3 regions of the Priestia sp. YIM B13491 genome follow, and region 3 is predicted to be linked to each of the others. Evidence: riboswitches for the same ligand, from Rfam matches in the RefSeq annotation. Region 3 holds a riboswitch; each other region holds the start of a gene.
The links. Region 3 has a riboswitch for thiamine pyrophosphate ahead of ACFX4E_RS09515 (acetylornithine deacetylase). Riboswitches for the same ligand answer to the same signal wherever they lie in the genome.

Region 1 (8,083 bases), on a different contig from region 3:
GGAGATCCGTTATCATTGCCAGTGGTCCATTTTCCATCGTAGTCGTGTAAATCTGTTGTTTGTGTAGTGGGAGTTTCAGTGCTTGCATTTGGTTTAGATGAAAAGTCAAATGGTTCTACACTCGATAACTTTAACGTATCGTTTTGATAAACGGCTGTATAAAGGCGGTCACAAATTTTAGTATAAGGATCTTTACCCGGCTGCTTTAATAAGCTTTCTTCGTGGGTTTGTATTTTGAACACATGGTTAGGTTCTTCATACCAATTGACAATATGAAACGTTTGCTTCTTCTGCTCGATGCCTTGGCGTGTGAAATTTTCAACAAGAAGACTTTGCTCTTTATAAAAAGAACTGTCCGCTTTCAAAAAAGCTTTTAAATCATCAAAAGAGTTTTGATCCACTGCTTTTCCAAACGCTGAAAAGTAATCAGTCATCCAGGCTGTAATAAATTTCCCGCTCATTGCTTCTTTATTTAAATCAATCGATTGAATGCTTTCTACCTGTGTTTTTGGTTCGTTTAGTACTTTTTTTGCATCTTTTTCTACTATCATTGTATTTCCGTCTTTTAATGTTTCTTCTTGCTGACAGGCTGATAACAGAATAGATGAAACAACCGTGATAATGATTGTATTACGTTTGTTCATCATAATTGCCCCTTCTTTATCTAATATAAATGTATGTATATTCTTCCAACAAACAGACCTAGTATATCATTCTACAAAAAAACGCTCAACCCTTTAATTTCACAAGAAAAACGGCTTGCCTTTACAGCGAGCCGTTTTTCTTCCTATTTAATGGATGCTTCTTGATATGAATTGGCTGCTTCTTTTTTGAGCTGTCTAGAGCCATAAAAGACATAGTAAATAATTGAAAGAAGGAAAATTCCAAGAATCACATAAATTAGAGGTAGAGAAACGCCAAACAGCATTAAATTTGTTGTAAGAACACTGTATTTTATGATGCTGTACAAGCACAGAATCCCTAATACTAAGGCAATGCTTGGCACGACCGGGTAGTTCACTTTAAAAGGACGGGACAGGTTAGGTTCTTTTTTGCGTAAAATAAAGAGAGAAACTAAACTGATGCAGTACATCATCATTGCTCCGAACACGGATAAGATAATAAGTGCATTGGCAAACGTTGCAGATCCTGCACAAATCACGCCGATTGCTCCCGGAATCAACAAACCGCCGACAGGAACTCCTTTTTTATTCGTTTTAGCGAGAAATTTAGGAAAGTAACCATCTCGTGCAAGCGCATAGGTTTGTCTTGAAAATCCCATGATGATTCCATTTAAGCTAGCAATCAAGCCGAATAGCCCGATAATAGCAACAACGGTTGAAATGCCGTTTCCGTATACAGAAGACAGCGCCTGTGGAAGTGGATAATCGGCTAGCTTCCCGCTTCCTCCGCCAAGTCCAGCTGTTACAAATAGTGTAAACAACGTTGCGGTTGCTAGAGTAATAATCGCTCCAATAAATCCTTTAGGAATGTTTTTCTTAGGATTTTCCACTTCTTCCGCTGCCATTGCTCCTCCTTCTATTGCCAGATAAAACCAAACAGCGAATGGAATAGCTGCTAATACCCCTGTTGGCCCGTTAATAAATGAATGATCATTAAAAATATTCGATGTTTGTACATGAGGCAAACCAGCTACATAAAAAATAGATAAACCAATTAGTGCAACAATGGTAGCTGTAAGCTCAATCACCGCTACTTCTTTTACCCCGATTAAATTTAATAAAACAAAGAAAATAAAGGCACCTACTGTTGCGTATACAGGGTTAACGGCTGGAATGAGAAAATGCAGGTATGCTCCTGTTGATACGGCAATAGCAGGAGGAGCAAAAATAAATTCAAGCAAGCAGGCAATTCCTGCGATATATCCCCCAAAAGGTCCAAGTGCTCTTCTTGCATAAGCTGAAGGTCCACCTGCTTGCGGGATAGATGTTGAAAGCTCTGCATAACTGAACATAAACGTCGTGTAAAACACAGTTACAATTAAGGTTGCAATTGCAAGTCCGATAATCCCGCCTTGTTCAAACCCGTAATTCCACCCAAAGTATTGTCCTGAAATAACCATACCAACTGAAATAGCCCATAAATGAATAGGTTTTAATTGTTTTTGTAACGCCATACGTTCTCCTCCTTTTGATGTTTAGACAATAAGATGTACACCGCTTGTTTGCTGCTTGATCATTTTGTCAATCATGGTACCGATATGTGCGGCTGCCTCAATAGGAGGCGTCCCTCTTTTATGAATATTAGAAATGACCATACGATCAGACTCTTTTTTGCCTTTGCTAGGTTCATAGCACATGTAAGCACTCATTGATTCAGCACTGACCAGTCCAGGTCGCTCCCCAATCAATAGCACAAGTGCTTTTGACTTTATGATCTCGCCTATTTCATCCATACACGCAACTCGTCCCCCTTTTACAAAAAATGAAGTCCCGATATGAAGTCCATATGACTGCAGGGAGTCAATTAAAGCTGGATAGACGTCGCTTATGTTTTCTTCAATTGCCTTGGCGCTCAGTCCATCCGAGACTACCACTTGTACATCAGGCCGCTGCACACAGTTTTTAAAAATTTCTTTCTTAGCGTTATCTGCTAATAACCTTCCTTGATCTGGCCGTTTTAAATAATGTTCTTTTGACTCCACACGTGTATTCACAGAGAAAAGGTTAAACTCGGCTAAAATATCTTCTGAAACTACTCCATATACAGAGTCTACAGCTGCAGCGTGATCCGTGCGAAAAGATAAAACGTCTTTTGTTAGCGGCCTTGTTCCTGTACGGCCGACACCTATGCGGGCAGGGGTAAATTGTTTAAGTGTTTCAAGCGGATCGCGATTTGACTTTGGTATCATAGTAAGCACCTTCCTTAAATCAAATTCATAAAAATAGTTGGGTCTCCGGCTCTAGACGTAAAGCGCCCGTTGTCCATAATACGCTGATCTTCAAGCCACTTTTGAAATAACGGCGTTGGGGTACGACCTAACACGTTACGGACCGTTGCAATGTCATGATAACTAAGAGACTGGTAGTTTAGCATGCAGTCATCAGCCATGGGCACTCCTATGACAAAGTTCACTCCAGCTGTTCCCAGAAGCATACTTAAATTATCCATATCATTTTGATCAGCATCCATGTGGTTGGTGTAACATACGTCTACTCCCATAGGCAGGCCGTGCATTTTACCCATAAAATGATCTTCTAACCCAGCTCGTAGAACTTGTTTGCTGTTATATAAGTATTCAGGTCCAATAAATCCAACAACTGTATTAACTAAAAAAGGCTTGTAGTGACGAGCTAAGCCGTAGCATCTGGCTTCGAGCGTTACTTGATCAATGTTATAGTGAGCTTCTGCTGACAGTTCAGAACCTTGTCCTGTTTCAAAATACCAGCGGTTTGGACCTTTTGCCGTTCCTTTTTCACGAATTAACGCTGTCGCTTCATCGAGCATAGACAGTGAAATTCCAAATGAATCATTACCAGCTTCTGTACCTGCTAAACTTTGAAAAATCAAGTCAGCAGATCCTCCTTTTTCAATTGCTCTCATTTGACTCGTTACGTGTGATAATACACAGTTTTGAGTAGGAATTGACCATTCGTTGATTATATTTTTTGTTTCATTTAAAAGCGCGTAGATATTATCCGTTGTGTCAATAACAGGGTTAATTCCGATAACCGCATCTCCAATTCCATAGCTTAACGCTTCGTATAGAGATGCTCTCATTCCTTTTAAATTATCTGAAGGATGATTAGGCTGGGCTCTAGAAGCCAATACTCCTTTTTGGCCGATAGTCGTTTGACAAGTAGTTTGCACTTCTATCTTGGCAGCTCCTTGAATTAAATCTAAATTGGACATAATTTTAGTAGCCGCCGCAATCATTTCGCTGCTTAATCCTTGGCTAAGTGCAAGAAGGTCTTCTCCGCTATGCTGATCGGATAAAATATATTCTCTTAAATCCCCTACTGTCCAATTTTTAATAATATCGTAAACAGATGAATCAATCTGACTTTCGATTAATGCCGAGACGTTGTCTTCATCTGCGCTGAGCAGCGGATAGTTTCTGATATCAGCAAGTGTGATATCAGCTAGGACTTGCTTTGCTGCCATTCGTTCTTTCATTGACTCAGCGCTAACTCCTGCGAGCTGATCTCCAGAACGCTCTTCGTTTGCTTTGGCCATGATTTCTTTTAAGCTATAAAATGAAAATGTTTCTCCTAACAATCGTGTAGTTTTAAACATCGTTTCCTCCTTGTATATTTAGTAGATTATGATGAAAAAGCGAGCGTTTTAACGGAAACGGAGATCGCTTCTCCAGCTACTGGTAACCCTAGATCAATGTAATCTCCGTGTGTAAAATCAATTTGATCTAAACAAATAATTTCTAACTCTTTCCTCTGTTTAGCTAATGCTTGTCCTAAAGCTTTTGCAATATCTTGCTCGCATAGAACAACGAGGCACTTAGCTCCTTTAAAACAAGCAATAAATTCAGCGCTTATTACTTTTGCTAATTCTTGAAGCATCTTATAGCTGCAGTAAGGAAAATGAGATAAAGCAATAGCAGCGGGGGGATCTTCTGCGCTGAAAATAGTTGAAGCCTGCATACATGCCGCTCGAGCTCTTTCTTGAAACATCAGCGGATTCCATTTCTCTTCTTGCTGAACAGGTATCTCTACAATCGGTATATTTTTTAACGGCAGCCGCTTTGACCCAATGTATACAGTTGATCCGCTAACTTCTGTATTTTGCATACCAGCCCCAATTACAGTAGCGCGCGTTGTCTCAGCGGCTTGAGATACTTGGATGGATTGAAAATGATATGCTAGAAGCGGACCAACGTCTCCATGTATGGCCACTTCCTTCACTGTTTTTGGCTTTTGCTTCTCCATCATTTCTCCTACTCCTCCTGAAACCATGATCATTTCGGGGATAGAAGATCTTGTATGAGGAGAAACGATCAGCGAGGAATTTTGATTCAGCGCATTTACATAATTCACGGTTTCTTCAGCTAGTAATTGACAGATAGACGAGAGCTTTTCAAATGTTGCTTTTTCACCTTCTCGCAGTGTTAAAGAATTATTTTTCAAAAATTCAGTTAAATGAGAAGAAACGTAGGTAACCAAACCTTCTGAATTCAGACGAATTAATCTTCCTCCCACATGCAGTGTAAACGTTTCTATAACTTTTCCATTTTGACATAAAGCGATGTTAGCAGTTCCTCCTCCTACATCAATATTGGCAATTACTGCATTTGTTTCAGCAGAACGTTCGATTGCTCCTGATCCTTTTGCAGCTAATATTCCTTCTAAGTCAGCGCCGGCTGTTGCAACAACAAAATCCCCAGCATGTTCGGCTAGATAGTGAACGATACTTTCTGCATTTTTCTTTCTGGCCGTTTCTCCTGTGATGATCACAGCACCTGCCTCCACTTGATCTAAGGAGATTCCTGCATTCTTATACTCTTGTTCTAGTAGTACCGTTAATCGTTGAACATCGATTTCAACATCGTTTAGCATAGGAGTGGTATAGATAGAACTTGCATACGTTACGCGACGATCAATAATTTGACAGCCTGGCAGCGTAAACTGATTTTGTTGATTTGCTATTAACAGCTTGCTTACAATCAGTTTTGTTGTACTTGTTCCAATATCTAAACCTATGCTCGTGATCCATTTCTGTAGCATGCTATCAATCCCTTATCTCGTTTGAATATGGTGATTATCATAAAACAGTTTTTTGAATATTTCACTAACTATGTTATCAAACCTGACACACTTTTGTGTAAACAAAGGTGACAAATGACAAAAAAGACTAAATCTTGGTAGATTTAGTCTTTTTGCTTATGATGAGTGTGATTTAGTTATAATCATTCTTGATGCCGATGGAATTAATAGTGAAAGAATGATTAAGCAGGCTATTAGTGATCCTACCATTGAAATCCCGTTCATTGAAAAAGAATACCATAGAGCGGACATGCCCTTTGGCGCATATGATCCCCAGAAAATAATACCCGCAATAAAGTGCCAGAAATACCGTGCGAAGCTGCCGATAATAAGGGATAAAACAATCAAAACAAAAGCTTTTGATCTGTTATTGTTAGCTAAATTTGTTTTAATAGATTGCGAAAAAATACCTCCAAAACCTATAAAAGCAAAAGCCACAATATATTCAATAAACGTTTGCAGCGCTGTTAAAATATAAGCCGTTCCTGTTGCCAACTGTAAAAGCCCCCATAATAGACCAGATAGAGCCCCGCCTTTTACTCCCCAGCGAAAGCACATAATAAAAATGGGCACCATGGAGAACGAAATACTCACAGCCGTTGCAATCTTAATGGAAGGCAAAAGATCAAGTAGAAGTGCCAATGCTGCAAAAATAGCTATTTCAATTTTAGCCTGTAAAGGTAATGCTTTATTCACGTTTCTCACTCCTGTTTTTGAATCATTCATATCAAACGGTTTACACAGGAGTAAGCAAATATATGCTACTATTCCCACATTCCTACGCTAGCGTTAACTAACAGGTTCGAAGGGTCTGAACAATTTGTTCACTCTCAGCACGGCGGCTCCCCCTGTGGTACGTTCGGATATTTATGTAGTATTATGACAACATCCATTATATCATATGTAACAAAATAGATTCGAGAGATTTCAAAGATGTTTCTATTTTCTGAATCTATTTTTTATAATGACAATCGTTTTAGTATTTGGTATACTTCTTTTATGTCAAATGAATATAAAAAACCCTCATCCTAATCGATGAGGTAGAGGTCGCAGTTTTTAATAGTAAAGCAACGGAAATGCAGAGAACATTGAGGATGTTGCTTGAAAGGAAAAATTGCCGAAGTTTAGATCACTTCTCGGTTGATTTAAGCTGGGGCTGTCTCCGAACAGGAACAGAACTGTCACATCATGCGAGTGATGTGAAGAGCTATCTTCACGGAAGGTTGACGCGGTTTTCAGATTTAAAAGCGCGCACATATACTGCGGGCTTTTTTTATGTTATCCCGTCTCTTTCCGTACATTCGAAAGGAGTATTTATCTATGCAAGAGCAGCAAGAATTAAAACGTGGGTTGAAATCTCGCCACTTGACGATGATTTCATTAGGAGGAGCCATCGGAACCGGCTTATTCCTAGCAAGTGGTGGAGCAATTCACACAGCAGGACCTGGGGGAGCGCTTTTAGCTTACGCTATCATTGGTGTCATGGTTTACTTTTTGATGACCAGCCTAGCGGAGCTCGCAGCTTATATGCCTGAAGCCGGTTCGTTTAGTACGTATGCGTCTCGGTTTGTAGATCCATCCTTTGGTTTCGCTCTCGGCTGGAACTATTGGTATAACTGGGCTATTACGATTGCAGCTGAATTATCGGCTGGAGCCCTTATTATGAAATTTTGGTTCCCAAACTCTTCTTCTATTTTATGGAGTGCCCTGTTTTTATTAATTATGTTTGGGCTTAACTACCTTTCTGTAAAAGGATTTGGTGAATCTGAATTTTGGTTTTCGTTAATTAAAGTAGTAACGGTTATCATCTTTTTAGTTATTGGTATTATGATGATTTTTGGTATCTTTAACAATGAAGCACCAGGTTTTAAAAACTTCACGCTTGGTGATGGACCCATTCACGGTGGATTCTTTACTGTCTTAGGTATTTTTATGGCTGCTGGTTTTTCATTCCAAGGAACAGAGTTGCTTGGAGTCGCAGCTGGAGAAAGTGAAGATCCGGAAAAAACGGTTCCTCGCGCAGTTAAACAAGTCTTCTGGCGCATCTTGTTATTTTATATTTTAGCTATTTTTGTTATCGGGATGCTTATTCCATACACAGCGGATTCATTAGCAAGTGATGATGTGCGGGTAAGTCCATTTACTTTAATATTCGAACGAGCAGGTCTGGCGTTTGCAGCATCAGCTATCAATGCCGTTATTTTAACAGCCGTTTTATCTGCTGGTAACTCAGGTATGTATGCTTCTACGCGTATGCTTTGGAACTTAGCGAAAGATGGAAAAGCACCGAGGTTCTTAGCAAAAGTAAATAAACGAGGCGTTCCGGTTAATGCTTTAATCGCAAC
Region 2 (8,083 bases), on a different contig from region 3:
TTCCTGCCCATTTCGCGATTCCTCCTAATACAATAAGTAGGAAGAAAATTAACGCTAAGTAAACTAAGATAACAAGCTTTCCTAATGAAAGAAGTGACTCTAAGCCGAATTTTGAAACTGTTACACCAATTAAAGCAAATACACCAATTGGAGCCACTTTCATTACAAGGTTTACCACGTGAAACATTGCATGAGAAACGCCGTCGAAGAATTGTACAACTGGCTTTCCTCTTTCCCCAATTGCCGCTACTCCAAGTGCAAATAACACTGTAAAGAAGATAATTGCTAGCATGTCTCCTTCAACAATTGACTGGAAAAAGTTTGTTGGAACAATGTGTAAGAACGTTTCAGCCACTGACTTTCCTTCTTGCTGTTTTGATGTTTCAACGTATTGTGAAATATCACTCTTCTGTGCTGAATGAATGTCTACACCTTGCCCAGGATGAAAAATATTAGCAACCAATACACCGATTATAATTGCAAAAGTCGTAATAATTTCAAAATAGAGAATGGTTTTAACGCCGAGCTTTCCGACCTGTTTACCGCTCCCTGCTCCTGCAACTCCAACGACTAAGCTTGAGATAACAATTGGAATAACAATCATCTTAATTAATCTTAAAAATAGGTCTCCTAGCGGCTGTAGGTATGTTACTACACGCGGATCGTTAAACCAAATTACCCCTACAAGAACACCGAGGATTAATCCGGTAAAAATCTGCGTAGCCAAACCAAAACGAATTTTTTTCATAGATGTACCTCCCCAAAGATGTATGACATTTGTATATACTTTTCTGAAAAAACAAAAAAAGACTATTCTTAAGAAAGAACAGCCTTTTACTTACGCTATTTTGGGCTCTTTCTCTCAATGAAGCAAACGGGGTTAACTGTCGGATTCGGAATTGAGAGTTTCCTACCTTTTGTAAGGATTCACCCCAAGGCAGCTTTACTGCCGATAATGATTCCCCCGCTCTATACGATTAAGCTTATTATTCAGTTTTTATAAAATTAAAACGATCTATACGTTGTCATACGTTTTTTACAGTCAATAAAACTAAACAGAAGTCTTACTTTTACTTAACTTTATACTGCACAAATATTAATTTACTATTTTTCGACACGTTTTGTCAATACCCATGTTTATAAAACGCTTTCAAAAGGCGATAATATATATTTATGCAAAAAAGCTATTGCAACATTGCAATAGCTTTTTCTTGCTCTTTGAGTCTCTATTAGAAGCTTACGGGACTAAAGAACTCGCGTGTTTATTTTATAAAAATACAAAATATAGAATGGCTGCTAACACAATTCGATATAGTGCAAACGGTACTAATTTGATACGATTAATTAATTTCAGGAAAAAGCGAATAGATACCAGCGCAAAAATAAAGGCGCTGATAAAACCAGCAATAAAAAACGGTAGCGCATCTGATGTGAAATACTGCCAGTTTTTAACCAATGAAAGTCCACTTGCTCCTGCCATGATTGGCACTGCCATAATAAATGTAAAATCTGCCGCTGCCTTATGGCTCATTCCAAGAAGAACTCCTCCTGAAATCGTTGAGCCTGAACGAGAAAAACCTGGCCAAAGAGCAATACATTGAAACAGTCCTATACCCAGTGCTTGTCCATAAGACATTTGGTCCACCGTCTCTACACGCGGACGTTTAGGTCCAAACAAATCTGCTAGAATCATTAATACAGCTCCGACTACTAAGCCAATTAGCACCGTATTTAAAGAAAACAAATGTTCATCAATGTAATCATCAAACAAAAGTCCTAACACTCCTGCGGGTAACAAACCAACAATTACCTGCATTAAATTCAAGCGATTTGTCGGCCCAATTGGAGCAGCTGGCTTTTTTCCCAATCCTAATAAATTAATGAAACGATCTTTAAAAATAACTACTACTGCTAAGATCGACCCTAGCTGAATAACAATTTTAAATGTATTAGCTACTGGAGATGAAAATAATTCTTTGGAATTTAACCATAGGTCATCCACAATAATCATATGCCCAGTTGACGAAACAGGAGCAAACTCTGTTAAACCTTCTACAATCCCTAAAATGATTGCTACAATAATTTCCCACATAAAGCTATGTACCTTGCCTTTCTTTCAAATTAATAAGCTTATCGCTTAGTTTTACATGCTCAACTATTTTCCTATTTTGACACTTGCTTTTTTATCATAATTGTTAAAACTATGAAATACAATGTGTATTTGCAAAAAGATAAGAATCTTTAATAATTTGTAATAAAAACCTTACATGCTATAATCAAAAAACACGATATCAGCTTTTATTTATATTAGAAAGTAGTCACTATGTTCGGTATAAATTCCGGTTCCTTAGCTAAAAATGAATCATCTAGACTATTTTTCTTTAGTGTACAAAAATGACTAAATCATTATGTTTTTTCCATCCCCTTTACTGTCATCTATCATTTTAATCAACTAGTGCTTGCTTATACGGCATATCCCCTAAGTAATTTGAAACTTTTTTCTCTCTTTACTCGTATATAGTAGTATCTTTTTTAGGAGGCTTTTTACTATGAATGGAAATGTACGTACAATGAAATGGGTGACTGCTGGGTATGAAGCCTTGCTGGGAATTCCTTTAATTGGCGCCGGGATTGTTATGGGCTTTAGTTATACTCCTCTTTTTATTGGATTTATTCTTCATGCTATCACGCTCATTTTAGCTAATAGACGAGGGTTATCTGCGTATGGAAACATACTAGGGATTGTTACTTCACTGGTTGCTTGGATTCCATTTTTAGGGTTTATCATGCACATTATTACAGCTATTGTGATTGCAATCGATGCCGCTAGACAACGTTAATTGTCTAGCTTTTTTTATTTAAGGGTTGATTTTTTACCGAATGATGGTAAACTTAAGCCGTAAATTGAATAATTTGAATGTTATTTCTACTAGGGGTGTCTGATAGCTCAGACTGAGAGAAGAGTGCAATAAAACTCTTTAACCCTTTGAACCTGATTTGGGTTATACCAGCGGAGGGAAGTAGTCTTGAAAAGAATAGTATATGTTTATTCTTTTTTCGCCTATTCCATCGGGTTCTGTCTATCACAGAACCCGATTTTTTTATGGTTCGGTATAGCTACACTTTATGCGAAACCGGAGGAATATGTAATGTCAAAACAAAATGTATCAGTTTCTATGAAAAAGCCTTTTCCAAACAGTCACAAAGTATATGTCCAAGGATCCAGAGAAGACCTTAAAGTGCCTATGCGTGAAATTCATCAGTCTCCTACTACAGGATCTTTTGGGGAAGAAGAAAATAGTCCCGTACGTGTATACGACACGAGCGGTGTTTATACAGATCCCTGTTATGAAATTAATTTACAAAAAGGATTACCGGCTCTGCGCGAAAAGTGGATTGCAGAACGAAACGATGTAGAAACATATCAAGGCCGTACGGTTCAGCCACAGGATAACGGTTATTATGACGGTGATCCAAGAGATCAGTACGAGCGCTTTATCACTAAACGTTTACCTTTGCGCGCGAAAAAAAATCAAAATGTAACGCAAATGCACTATGCGAAAAAAGGAATCATCACGCCCGAAATGGAATTTATCGCTATTCGTGAACAGATGAATCCTGAAGTTGTGCGTGAAGAAGTAGCAAGAGGACGTGCAATTATCCCTAATAATATCAATCACCCTGAGAGCGAACCGATGATTATCGGCCGCAAATTCCATGTGAAAATTAATGCTAATATCGGAAATTCAGCTATTCGTTCAGCTATTGAAGATGAAGTAGAAAAAATGACATGGGCAACGCGTTGGGGAGCCGATACAATTATGGATCTATCAACAGGAAAGGATATTCACACAACACGCGAATGGATTATCCGCAACTCGCCTGTTCCTGTAGGGACCGTTCCTATTTACCAAGCGCTTGAAAAAGTAAAAGGCGTAGCAGAAGATCTAACGTGGGAAGCATACCGCGATACATTAATTGAACAAGCAGAACAAGGTGTTGATTACTTTACTATTCACGCAGGTGTTCTTTTACGTTATATTCCCCTGACAGCGAAACGTACGACAGGTATTGTTTCACGCGGAGGATCCATCTTGGCGCAGTGGTGTTTAGCTCATCATGAAGAGAACTTTTTATATACTCGCTTTGAAGAAATCTGTGAAATCTGTAAAGCATACGATATTGCTATTTCGCTTGGCGATGGGCTACGTCCTGGTTCCATTGCAGATGCTAATGATGAGGCACAGTTCGGTGAATTAGAAACGCTTGGTGAATTAACTAAAATTGCTTGGAAACACGATGTTCAAGTTATGATTGAAGGTCCTGGACATGTTCCAATGCATCTCATCAAAGAAAACGTAGATAAACAAATGGAAATATGCCAGGAAGCTCCCTTCTATACTCTTGGACCGCTTACAACCGACATCGCTCCAGGCTATGACCATATTACATCAGGTATTGGTGCTGCAATGATTGGCTGGTTTGGGACAGCTATGCTTTGCTACGTAACGCCAAAAGAACATTTAGGACTCCCGAATAAAGAAGACGTTCGCGAAGGCGTTATCACCTATAAAATTGCTGCGCATGCTGCTGACCTAGCAAAAGGCCATCCAGGAGCACAAAAACGCGATAATGCTCTGTCTAAAGCAAGATTTGAATTTAGATGGAATGATCAATTTAACCTGTCACTAGATCCAGAGCGCGCAAAAGAATATCACGATGAAACACTTCCCGCTGAAGGTGCTAAAACAGCCCATTTCTGTTCAATGTGTGGACCTAAATTCTGTTCGATGCGTATTTCTCAAGATATTCGTAACATGGCTCAAGAAAATGAAAAAGATGTAAACGAAGTAAGAAAAGAAGGAATGAAAGAAAAAGCTAAAGAGTTTGTTAACAGTGGTTCAAATATCTATCAATAATGAAGTAGAACAGCTTAAAAAACAAATTAAGCAGCTTGAAGGAAAGTTATTATTTGTTCAGCAAAATTGTCAGCACATTATCGTTGAATCCTCACATTCTTCCGTAAGACGCTGCATTAAGTGTTTCTATCAACAAGATGCAAAAAGGACTTCGTAAAGAAGTCCTTTCATCTTTTTTTGAAACGTGCTTTCAGCATGTTCTTGATCCAATATAGTATTTTAATAATAACCCAGCCTATAAATGTACCTAGCGTATTCAAAAAGATATCATCAATATCAAATACTCGTTCCGTTAGCTTGTACTGTAAAATTTCAATCAGAAAACTGATTAAGAAACCAGTCGTAAAGACTTGAATAAAACCGTCAAACCACTTCATAAACAACGGAATAAACATTCCAAGCGGCGCAAACATCACGATATTTCCCAGTATATTTGTCAGAGTGAGCATTATATTACCGCTGTCCCACATCAGACGGATTGTACTAAATAAATCCAAGTTCATTGCTTTTCCGTAAACATGTTCGTTTTCCCGTATGAGAGTAGCATAAATGACCACTGCCGTATACGCAATAAATAGAGTGAACATGACTTTTTTAACAATTGACCTGATGCTTACATTCACTTCAACATCACCTTCTTTGACTCCCAAAACCATTTATTATTATCTATATGTACCCGTCCACTGCTTTCATTCGTAGTGAATGCATTTATATGCTTTTTTATCCTATCACATCAATAAATAAATACAATTCCCTTTATACAATTTTATTAAACTTGATTCTTTATAAATAAAAACCCTCATTATTTTATGCTACTCATTTCATTAATTTCTACATCTATAAATAATAAGAAGCAGCGAGATAACACTTCGCTGCTTCTTATTTAATCTGGATAATAAGGATTCAAATGGATTAATACTTCCTGAATATTATCATGCTTTTTCATAAGTGTAGCTTTGATTTCTCGTCCTAAATCATGACCTTCCTTAATTGTTTTAAAGTGGTCAATTGAAATACGTACATCCACTAATATGTAATGGCCATGTTCTCTTGCTCGAACGCGATCAATCCGCTTCACATCTTCAAATTCATAAATACTTTCTTCAAGTTCTTTCAGTAGCTCTTCATCAATATTGCCTTCCATTAAGATTTGAAAAGACTCTCCCATCATTTGTCTGGCAATGTTAAAAATTAAATAAGCAACAAAGATACTTGCTATTTTATCTCCGTATAACAGCAGTTGAACATCCATTTTATCACCAATAATGGATAATAAAACACCAATTGCCGCTGCAATAGAAGCAACAATATCTGCTTTATGATCAAATGCAATTGCCTCAATTGCCTTACTGTGGTGCTGCTTGGCTACGTTTAAAGAATAACGGTACAACAATACCTTTGCTATGTATGAAATAACAGCAATCCACATGGCTAAAATATTTGGAGATTCAACCGGATGGAATAAACCAACGACTCCTTCAAATACCACATAAAATGATACAAGCAATAAAATAATTCCTACAATTCCTGAGACAATTACTTCTGCTTTTCCATGCCCGTATGGATGATCATCATCTGCTGGCTTATTTGCTACTCGTATAACCAACAAGACAATAATAGAGGCAAATACGTCCGCTGCAGAGTGAATACCATCAGCAAATACGGCATCACTATTTCCAATCCATCCTACTATTACTTTTCCTAGCGTAAGGGCAATATTGCTCCATACGCTAATCCATGCTACTTTTTTCGCAATGGACTCCCTTATACTATTATTCATTTGCACACCTCGACTTACTTCTTGAAAAATCAGCTTTTTTATCTTATCACTGTTCATTCAAGTGGGTCTAGAGCAACCTATTTTCATTTAGCTATATATGTTTCAGCACCGCAAAATTACTGATAATCCACAACATATCTTTCTTATTTCTCTGCCAACTTCTTACGATCAGTTGCCATTGGAGGTTCTTCCATCCACCCTTGCTCAATCATAATTCGAATTCCATCTTTTCCGTACTTCCCTATACGCCCAATTAGCTGAGAAAATTCTACTGCTACATCCGAACGGAAGGCCATAGACAAACCAGCACCGCAGTTATCAATAGCGATCGTCACCGCTGTAGAAGTATGATACATCATCAGCTTATCTGAAAACGGTGAAATCGTTGAGTTGGTTACATATGCATCAAGCAGCCTCGGACTTGGTAAATCAGCTTCAGACAGTAATTCGGTGAAGTGCTTGATTTGCTTACTTGCAAGCTTGACTCCATCAAAAAAATAAGAGCGTAATTTTTGTGTGGTAGCTACTTGACTAAAGGCCAGCATCAGCGTTTTACCTAATACATTTGTATTAACAATTTCTTGAATAGCGGTAACCTCTAAAGAAGTTAAAGGATGCATTTGAGAGAAAAATGGTGATATAAATGTTTTTTCGTCCACAAAATTCACTTTTACAGGATAAGGAATAACCGGAGGTCTCATCAGCATGCTTTTTCTTAAAATAACGTGGTTAGAATTCTCTAAAAGAATGTCGCTTTCTTTTACACATCGAGATAAGTGGTCATAAATATCTTGCCTTCTCACTGCGCTTAGCGCTCTGGCATATTTCTTCATACCTCCAATGGCCATTTCGTTTACATAAATAGCCATAAAAATATCATCGAATAAAGCAGGAACTCCTTTGTTCACATCTTGTTCCCCAAACCCTACTGGAATTGGAATTTTTTCTGAACTGAATAATTCCGTCAATTCGTCTACATGAGTTTGTGAAAACTGATGTGCTTTTTTTAAAAGTTCCTTAATCTCTGGATCTTTTACAACAGATAGAAAATATCCAAGAACGCATACATACAGCGTATCGCCTAAATATTGCGCCCATAAGTAACCTAACTCGGCTGCATTCAACCGCTGATTTTGTTGATGTTTTTGCATTTCACTCTTTATATTTTCGTTCATTCACTTATTCTCCTTTTGGATAAAGTCGTACTTTTACTATCTCCAAAGAAGCGCTGAATAAACCGCATAAAAAAGACCTAGATAACAAGTCTAGGCCTTTTAGGTTATGCATATTTTTGGTCTTCGGTCTCTTTTCTAAAAAAGCTTTTCATCGCATGAAAAACGTCTGATTTTTGTTTTAAAATAAAGTGTCTAAAGCTTTCGTCTTG
Region 3 (8,083 bases):
GCTATGCGTATGATGCATATGGGCATTGATGCTTATGTCATTGGAGAAACCGTGACTTCTACTTTCACAAAGGATGATTTATTAATCATCGGATCAGGTTCTGGCGAGACGAAGAGCTTGATTCCTATCGCTCAAAAAGCAAAAGAACTTGGAGGAAAAGTTGGAGTAGTCACAATTTCTCCCGACTCCACGCTTGGCAAGCTGGCTGACTTTGTCGTGAAGCTGCCTGGTGCTCCGAAGGATCAAGAACAAAGCAGTTATCAAACAGTACAGCCTATGGCGTCGCTGTTTGAGCAAACGCTTCTTCTCTTTTACGATGCGCTGATTCTTCGCTTCATGGAGAAGAAAGAACTTGATACCCATACAATGTACGGAAAGCATGCAAATTTAGAATAAAAAAAGGTCTTGCTCTAGGCAAGACCTTTTTTATTTTGAAACTTTCTATTTCACCAAATATTCACTTATGTCATAACTAAATGTACTTTATCGTTAACTTTTTTAAAAACCTTATTCGAATTTTGTTGCATCTCCATAAAACGGCTGATCTGCGATTTTAATGGATTCTGTTGGGCATCCTTCATACGCTTCCATCATCTCATCTTGCTGATCTTCAGGAACCTCTTTTGTTCCTTCGTTGTTATCTAACACCGCATAAGCAAGACCTTCTGAATCATAATCATAAAGACCTGGTGCGCTCCCTCCACATGCTCCGCAAGCAATACATGTTTCCTTATCTACTATTGTAAAAGCCATAAAAAAACCTCCTTTACCTTTTCACTTTCTCGTTCAGAAAGTTACGTTCAGTATAAGAAGGTTTTTTTAAATTTGTCTTAAATTATTTACTTGGATTCTCCGATATTCTCAAACATTTCATCTACATTTGGCTTTTTCTTAATTAATCCTGAATCTTTTAACCAGTCTACATTTGACTGCCATGATTCTTTCGTTTGACTGCCAAATCCTTGTTCAGACTTCATTTTCGGAAGTAAAATATTTAAACTTTTTGTTTCCACGTCTTTTTCAAGGGGGAAGTTTGATTTATCTTGGTTATCTAATAGAATTTGAAGTGATTCTTTTGGATGTTTCTCTGTGTACTCATACCCTTTTGTAGCGGCACGCCAAAACGCTTTAATCGTATCAGAATCTTTTGCCCACGTTTGATCCCCAGTAACTGCCACTAGCTCGTAATAAGATGGCACGCCGTAATCTGAAGGATCAATGTCAACTGTTTTATATCCTTTTTTATGAAGTAATGGTACTTCGTGGTTAATATATGCACCTATTACGGCATCTACTTTTTTGCTAATCAGCGATGAATTTAACTCAAATCCTACGTCTACTAGTTTTACTTTATTCGGATCTCCTCCATCGCTTTTCACCATTTTCTTTAGAACAGATTCACTTAATGGTGTTCCGCTGTATCCTACTACTTTTCCTTCTAAATCTTTAGGACGCTTAATACCGCTATCTTTCAACGCCACAACTCGGTTCAATGGAGACCTTACGATTGCTCCTACCGACTTTACCGGCACATCTTCATTTGCTCGTGCCATTGCTACATCAGGCTGATAATAAAGGCCGAGTGTAACTTTCCCCGCAGCTGCTAAATTAAGCGAGTCTGTTGGATTAGCAGGAAACTGTACTTTCACATTCAGCCCTTCTTTTTTGAAATATCCTTTTTCTTGTGCAGCATAAATGAAGCTGTGCACTGCATTTGGGTACCAATCAAGCATAATTGTAACGTCTTTTAATTTTTTACTGTCACCAGCTTTATTTTCCTTGTCCTGGCCGCAAGCAGCGAGCATCAAAACAAGCATCAGGCTTAAACCAATTACAAACCATTTTTTCATTCTGTTTTCCTCCACTTTAATGAACGTTTTTCGAAACCTACTACAATAATAAAGAATAAAATACCAAGCGCGGATAAAATCACAATTGGTGCAAATACACCAGCTGCATCAAACTGTGTCATCATACGACGACTGAAATATCCTAAGCCTGCTTGTGCACCTAACCATTCGCCAATGGCAGCACCTATTATACTAAAGGTAACCGCTACTTTGAGCCCTGAATAAAAATGAGGCAGTGCAGAAGGAATGTTCAACTTAAAGAAAATATCTTTTTTTGTTGCTCCCATGGTCAGCATGAGTTCTTTTAACTCTTTATTGGTCGAACGAAGCCCGTCAAATGTGCTAACCGTAATAGGAAAAAAAGTAATTAATACGGTCACAATCACTTTGCTCCAAATGGAGTAGCCAAACCACAGAACAAATACAGGAGCTATGGCAATGGTGGGAATCATTTGCGACGCAATAATAAGCGGATAGAAAGCACGCTCAATAAGCGGACTCCAATTCATCCATACAGCCAGCATAACTCCCAGCACCACGGATATAACCAGCCCAATTACAACAATAGATAGCGTAGCTGGTAAATGCTTAAACAATAAATCCATTCGCAGCTCCCAAAGCTTCGTTAAAATACCGGTGGGCGTTGGTAAAATAAACGGATAGTTTACAATGCGTGCTCCAATTTCCCAAGCAGCCAGCAAAATGACGACTAAAATAACTGAAGCCCCGTATTTTTTCATGTGTTCACCTTCGATCTTAGCTGTTCAATTAAATAATCTTTCACATCAAGCACACGCTGTTGATTCAAATCTTTTTGCGTTCGAGGCCTGCTAAGCGGTACTTTAATCTCTTCAAGATGACTTACCGGCTTGTCTGAAAAGATAAAAATACGATCTGATAAAAACAGGGCTTCGTTTACGTCATGAGTGATAAATAAGATGCTATGTTTACGCTTTTGCCATTGTTCAAGCAGCCATTCCTGCATTGATAAACGCGTAATGGCATCAAGCGCACTAAAAGGCTCATCTAAAAGCAGTACGTTAGAACCGCTTAATACCGTTCGCAGAAAAGAAACACGCTGCTTCATCCCTCCGGATAAATCACTTGGAAAACGATTTTCATACCCTTTTAAACCAAACTCTTCGAGCAGCTGAGATACTTGCCTATGAGCACTTGCTTTTGACACATTGTGAAGCTCAAGCGGCAGAGCTGCATTGTCTAAAATCGTGCGCCACGGAAGAAGCAAATCTTGCTGCGGCATGTAGCCTACTTTTCCAAGCCGTTTTTCATAAGACTGTCCGTTAATCACGATATCGCCTTCACTCTGCTGTTCAAGGCCTGTAATGAGACGAAACAACGTACTTTTCCCAGAACCGCTCGCTCCAACGATACTGACAAACTCGCCTTCTTTTACGTCTAAGTTTAATGATGTTAAAATCGGTTGATCACCGTTTTTGTACGTAAAACTGACGTTTTGAAAAGATAACACAGACTTATTCATGAATTGGCCACATCGCTTCGTTATAAGCCATATCCCAGAACATATACTCAAAACGCGTTGTATTCAAGAAAATTTCTTCGAGCTTTTCTAACTCCGCTTCTGATTTGTCTTCAGTAAGTGAGTCGAATAAATTAATACACCATGTCGCTAGTTCTCCAAATTCTTCTGAGCTGTACATTTCAATCCACTCACGATAAAACTCATTGTTAGCTCCAGGCTTTTCACTGAGTTCTTTTCCTATTTCCCAATAGCTCCACATACAAGGCAAAAGAGCCGCCACTAATTCAGCTAATGTGCCGCTTTGACCAACGTGCAGCATATAGTGTGTGTATGCAAGCGTTGTAGGAGATGGCTGCGCTTTTTCTAATTCTTTTTCACTGATTTCAAATTTCTTGGCATACTCACGGTGCAGGCTCATTTCTTCGTTTAATGTAGAATCCAAAAGTGCAGCAAATTTCCCCATCGTTTGAACATCAGTAGCTTTCATGGCTCCAACCGCAAATAATTTTGCATAATCAATTAGGTAAAGGTAATCTTGAATCATGTAAAAGCGAAACTTCTCCTTTTCAAGCGTTCCGTCTCCCATTCCCTGTACAAAGGGATGATTATGATTTTGACGCCAAATAGGCTGCAGCTTTTCGTATAATCGTTCACTAAATTTCATGATGATCACTCCTTATGCGTATGCAGCCACGTATAAATGAACTGCAACATCACTTTTGTATATTGAACAAGCTGATTTATATCTAATTGTTCGTTCACAGCATGTGCATTTGCTAAATTTCCCGGACCATAAATAGCGGCCGGAATCCCCGCATCAGCTAGCCATCCCCCGTCTGTTACGCTAGTTGACACATCGATTGGGGGCTTTTTCCCTTCAATTTGTTCATGAGTATGTGCAAGCAGCTGTACTCCAGCATGATTTTCATCAATTTCTAATGACGGGAAGATTTCTCCTCTGTCTTCAATCATTGATGTGCCTCCCCATTCAAAGGTTGGCAGGTTATCTTTTAACCATGGATCTGCTTTTGCAATAGCTAAAATGTATTCTTCCACTTCTTTTGATACTTGGTCGTATGATTCATTGGGATAATAGTGAACGGTGACCCACAGCCTGCATTCATCTGCAATAAAAGCAGCATGTCTTCCCCCTTCGATTACTGCTGGATTAATCGTATTTGTTCCCGGCAAAAATCCTGGATAGCTTTTTGTAACAGCCCAGTGGCGCTCCAATTCTTGCAGCCCTCCGATCACTTTTGCCATCTTCTCAATAGCACTCGCAGCTAACAGACCTCCTCCAGCATGAATCATACTTCGGCGTGTACCGTCATGATAGGTTTTACTGCTTTTTATCGTAATCCATCCCGTGATTACTCCGCCTTGACCTTGAATATGTAAATCACTCGTATCAGCAACAAGCGCAAAGTCAGCTGTATATCCTTTCTGACAGCATTGCAGCGTACCTGCCTCTCCCACTTCTTCTCCTACAACGGATTCAAAAATCAAGTCTCCCGGCAGTTCGATTCCTGCTTCTGTTAAAAGCTGGACTGCAAATAATGCTCCTGCCAAGCCGCCTTTCATATCAGCAACTCCGCGTCCGATTATCATGTTGTCTTTTACTACAGCTTCAAACGGATTTGTCTCCCACTTTTCATTTTCTTGTACCTCAGCTACATCCATATGCCCGTTAATAATTAAGCTTTGATAGTCAGCTGATTTTTTCCCTTTTAACGTGCCCACTACAATAGGATCGTTGCAATATAAATCCCACATATCGATGGAAAAACCGCAGTTTTTAAGGAAATCCGCTACGTAGCGCTGCGCTTCATGAGAATTTCGTGCAGGAGGCGCTGGCGTTTTATATGCAACAAGCGTTTTTACTAACTGGATTAGCTCCCCTTTGCGCTCCTCTACCTGTTTGACAAGCAAATCAATTGTTTCTTCCATGTATGACACCTTCCTTTACGCATAAAAAAACACTTCTTTCGCAGGAAAGAAGTGTTTTTGTTTATATACAAAAAATTATTATAACGAGTTCGTAAGGAAATACCATACAAAACATCCATTACAATACCTCTTTCCTACGCTAGTATTACCTAGTTCAGGTTATAAGGGTTAAGACTTCTCGTCTCTCTCAGCTTAGAAAGCACCCCTAGTGGCGTTGTATCTCTATAAAATTAAACGATTATCATATGTTTACCTGTAATAGTTTTATCATAGTAAAGCGTTTTATTCAATAGAAAGGTTCATGATTCAGCAATGAAAATAGTTTCCTTTTTAGTAAAATAAAAAGCACACACTTTTTTTAAGCAGTGTGTGCTCTTTACTTTTATAAGCTTACTAGTTAGCTATCGGCTTCTTTAAAAATACACCGTTTTTCCATTCAGACAGGAATAAGCTCAAGTTTTTGCCCCGGTTTCACTAACGAAAGCAGCTCATGATCTTCTTCTATCACATACCCAATCACGTTCACATTCGCATTTGCAGGCAAATTCGTTTTAGCTATTTGAACCTCTCCTCTATAACGTCCGTAGCCATCATTGTCCATTGTAATTGCTCCGATTCTGCGCTCGACTGTATGAAATGGCGGCACTGGTTTCACAGATCGTGTATCAACTAAACGCAGAGCGTCTCTTGATACATCTGGACGCACGCTGTACGTTCCCTCTATATGAGGTGAACGAATGCGCAGCGGAATAATGCTGCTTTCTTGATATTGAACCAAACGCTTTAATAAACTTGAACCGGCGCATGGATCTCCAATATAAACCTCCGCTACTCCGCAGCCGTATAAATCTACTGCAGAGGTAAAAGGGCATCTATTACGGTCTTTTTCTCTAGTAGGAAGACCTTGATAAATAGGGCCTCTCTTTTCGCCTTCCCCGGGAATATAAGCGCAGACTGGGATACGAAGTTCATTAAATAAATCTGTCTGCTGTTGAAAAAACGTTTCTTCAAGCCCTGTTTCAGGTCGAGGATAAAAATTATGCCATGCAAGCAGCTGATGATGATGAAGACCTGCACATAAGAGTGCTTCAATTTCTTGTTTGGATAACGTACTTGCATTAACAGCAATATAAAATTCATTCGCAAGCGAAAGAGTTTCTGCTGTGCTAAACCCATCGTCTAGTCTAATACCAGATACGCCAAGTGAAGATAGCGACATAAGGCTTTCGATACCTAAATGAACCGGCGTATGCTTGGATACGTCTGCATACACGCTTATTCCACAATCTCTAGCCACATACAGCAGTTCTTTTGCCCGTTCAGCCAAATCTCCTTTTTCCTCTGGAATGTGAAGCGAAGTGAATGCACGTGTGACGCCGCACTCACTTGCTTCTATTAATCTTTTTTTAGCATCACTATCATTTAAATAAAACGAAATGCCAATCATTCAAACTCTCTCGCCATTTCATCGTTGAATCCAAAGAAATACGTACAAACAAAGCCGGCTGCGTAAGCAACAACTAACCCGAGTAAATAAAGAAGAATTTGATGCGCATGAACTAAAAACGTAAGCGGCAAACCTGAGACTCCCACTGCTACAGTCGCAATATGAAAGTGCGCCTGAAACGCTCCGCCGATTCCAGCTCCAAGACAAGCGGTTAAAAAGGGGCGTCCTAAAGGAAGTGTGACTCCAAAAATAAGCGGCTCTCCAATTCCAAGCAGCCCTGAAGGAAGAGCGCCTCCAATTGCTCGCTTTAAACGTTTTTTCTTTGTTTTGATATAGATAGCAAAAGCTGCACCGACCTGACCGGCTCCGCCCATTGCTAGTATAGGAAGAAGCGGATCATCTCCAATTGAATTGATAAGCTCTAAATGAACAGGAGTAAGACCTTGATGAAGTCCTGTAATGACGAGCGGCAAAAATGTTGCTCCTAAAACAAAGCCTGCTACAACTCCTCCAACCTCCAAAACTCCTAAAAGGCCTTTTGTGATTCCGTCTGAAATCAAGCCGCCGATTGGCATGAATACTACATACGTAATAATGCCTGTAATTAACACCGTAACGGTTGGTGTAATAATAATATCCAGTGACTGAGGGACAAATTTACGCACTCGTTTTTCCACTACGGCCATAAAGATTGCTGCAAGCAAAACTCCTATTAAGCCACCCCGACCCGGCAAAAGTGCTTCACCAAAAAGTTTAATATCAGCTACGGCAGGATTAATGACTAAAATACCAGCTAAGCCCCCTAAAGCCGGCGAACCACCAAATTCTTTTGCTGCATTAATACCTACTAAAATACCCAGATAAGCAAATAAGCCGCTTCCGATAACGGTTAAAAGAATAGCAATCTGTGAATCTGCAGGAAGCCACTTCGCTTGAACTGCTGCTTTTGTCACTCCGGTGATAAGTCCAGATGCTACAAGAGCAGGTATTAACGGAATAAAAATACTTGCAATTCGGCGAAGCAAGAGCTTAAACGGAGTTGCATTTTTTTCTTTCAGCTCCGATTTCCGCTGAGCCGCACGATTTTCTAAATTAATACCGCCAGATTCATCAATTAACTTTCCAAACTCCTCTGTTACTTTGTTTACTTTTCCAGGACCAATAATGATTTGCAGCGTTTCTTCTTCCACTAATCCGAGTACGCCTTCAAGCTTTCGTATATCTGCCTTTTTTACAATTGAATCATCTTTTACAGTCACGCGCAGCCGCGTCATACAATGCGTATACGCTTCAATATTTGATGCTCCCCCAAGCATCTTCAAAATAACCTTTGCTAAT

Region 1: it holds a riboswitch for thiamine pyrophosphate, as region 3 does, so the genes downstream of both, thiT (energy-coupled thiamine transporter ThiT) here and ACFX4E_RS09515 (acetylornithine deacetylase) in region 3, are expected to answer to the same signal.
Region 2: it holds a riboswitch for thiamine pyrophosphate, as region 3 does, so the genes downstream of both, thiC (phosphomethylpyrimidine synthase ThiC) here and ACFX4E_RS09515 (acetylornithine deacetylase) in region 3, are expected to answer to the same signal.

What each region holds. Positions count from the first base shown of each region.
Region 1 is NZ_JBHZOR010000006.1:47,517-55,599, forward strand. It holds gene ACFX4E_RS20630 (TcaA NTF2-like domain-containing protein) at 1-644, opposite strand, end outside; gene eat (ethanolamine permease) at 788-2,137, opposite strand; gene eutC (ethanolamine ammonia-lyase subunit EutC) at 2,159-2,872, opposite strand; gene ACFX4E_RS20645 (ethanolamine ammonia-lyase subunit EutB) at 2,887-4,257, opposite strand; gene ACFX4E_RS20650 (ethanolamine ammonia-lyase reactivating factor EutA) at 4,284-5,699, opposite strand; gene thiT (energy-coupled thiamine transporter ThiT) at 5,856-6,464, opposite strand; TPP riboswitch at 6,497-6,597, opposite strand; lysine riboswitch at 6,772-6,956, shown strand; gene ACFX4E_RS20660 (amino acid permease) at 7,059-8,083, shown strand, end outside.
Region 2 is NZ_JBHZOR010000021.1:8,492-16,574, reverse strand. It holds gene ACFX4E_RS27450 (glutamate/proton symporter GltT) at 1-748, opposite strand, end outside; cyclic di-AMP (ydaO/yuaA leader) riboswitch at 855-994, opposite strand; gene ACFX4E_RS27445 (undecaprenyl-diphosphate phosphatase) at 1,268-2,092, opposite strand; gene ACFX4E_RS27440 (hypothetical protein) at 2,550-2,840, shown strand; TPP riboswitch at 2,922-3,036, shown strand; gene thiC (phosphomethylpyrimidine synthase ThiC) at 3,150-4,919, shown strand; gene ACFX4E_RS27430 (VanZ family protein) at 5,087-5,542, opposite strand; gene ACFX4E_RS27425 (cation diffusion facilitator family transporter) at 5,803-6,699, opposite strand; gene ACFX4E_RS27420 (DUF3231 family protein) at 6,843-7,874, opposite strand; gene yhbH (sporulation protein YhbH) at 7,979-8,083, opposite strand, start outside.
Region 3 is NZ_JBHZOR010000002.1:677,510-685,592, forward strand. It holds gene hxlB (6-phospho-3-hexuloisomerase) at 1-396, shown strand, start outside; gene ACFX4E_RS09490 (ferredoxin) at 508-753, opposite strand; gene ACFX4E_RS09495 (ABC transporter substrate-binding protein) at 840-1,850, opposite strand; gene ACFX4E_RS09500 (ABC transporter permease) at 1,847-2,590, opposite strand; gene ACFX4E_RS09505 (ABC transporter ATP-binding protein) at 2,587-3,351, opposite strand; gene tenA (thiaminase II) at 3,344-4,015, opposite strand; gene ACFX4E_RS09515 (acetylornithine deacetylase) at 4,021-5,298, opposite strand; TPP riboswitch at 5,413-5,515, opposite strand; gene ACFX4E_RS09520 (MupG family TIM beta-alpha barrel fold protein) at 5,735-6,745, opposite strand; gene ACFX4E_RS09525 (PTS transporter subunit EIIC) at 6,742-8,083, opposite strand, start outside.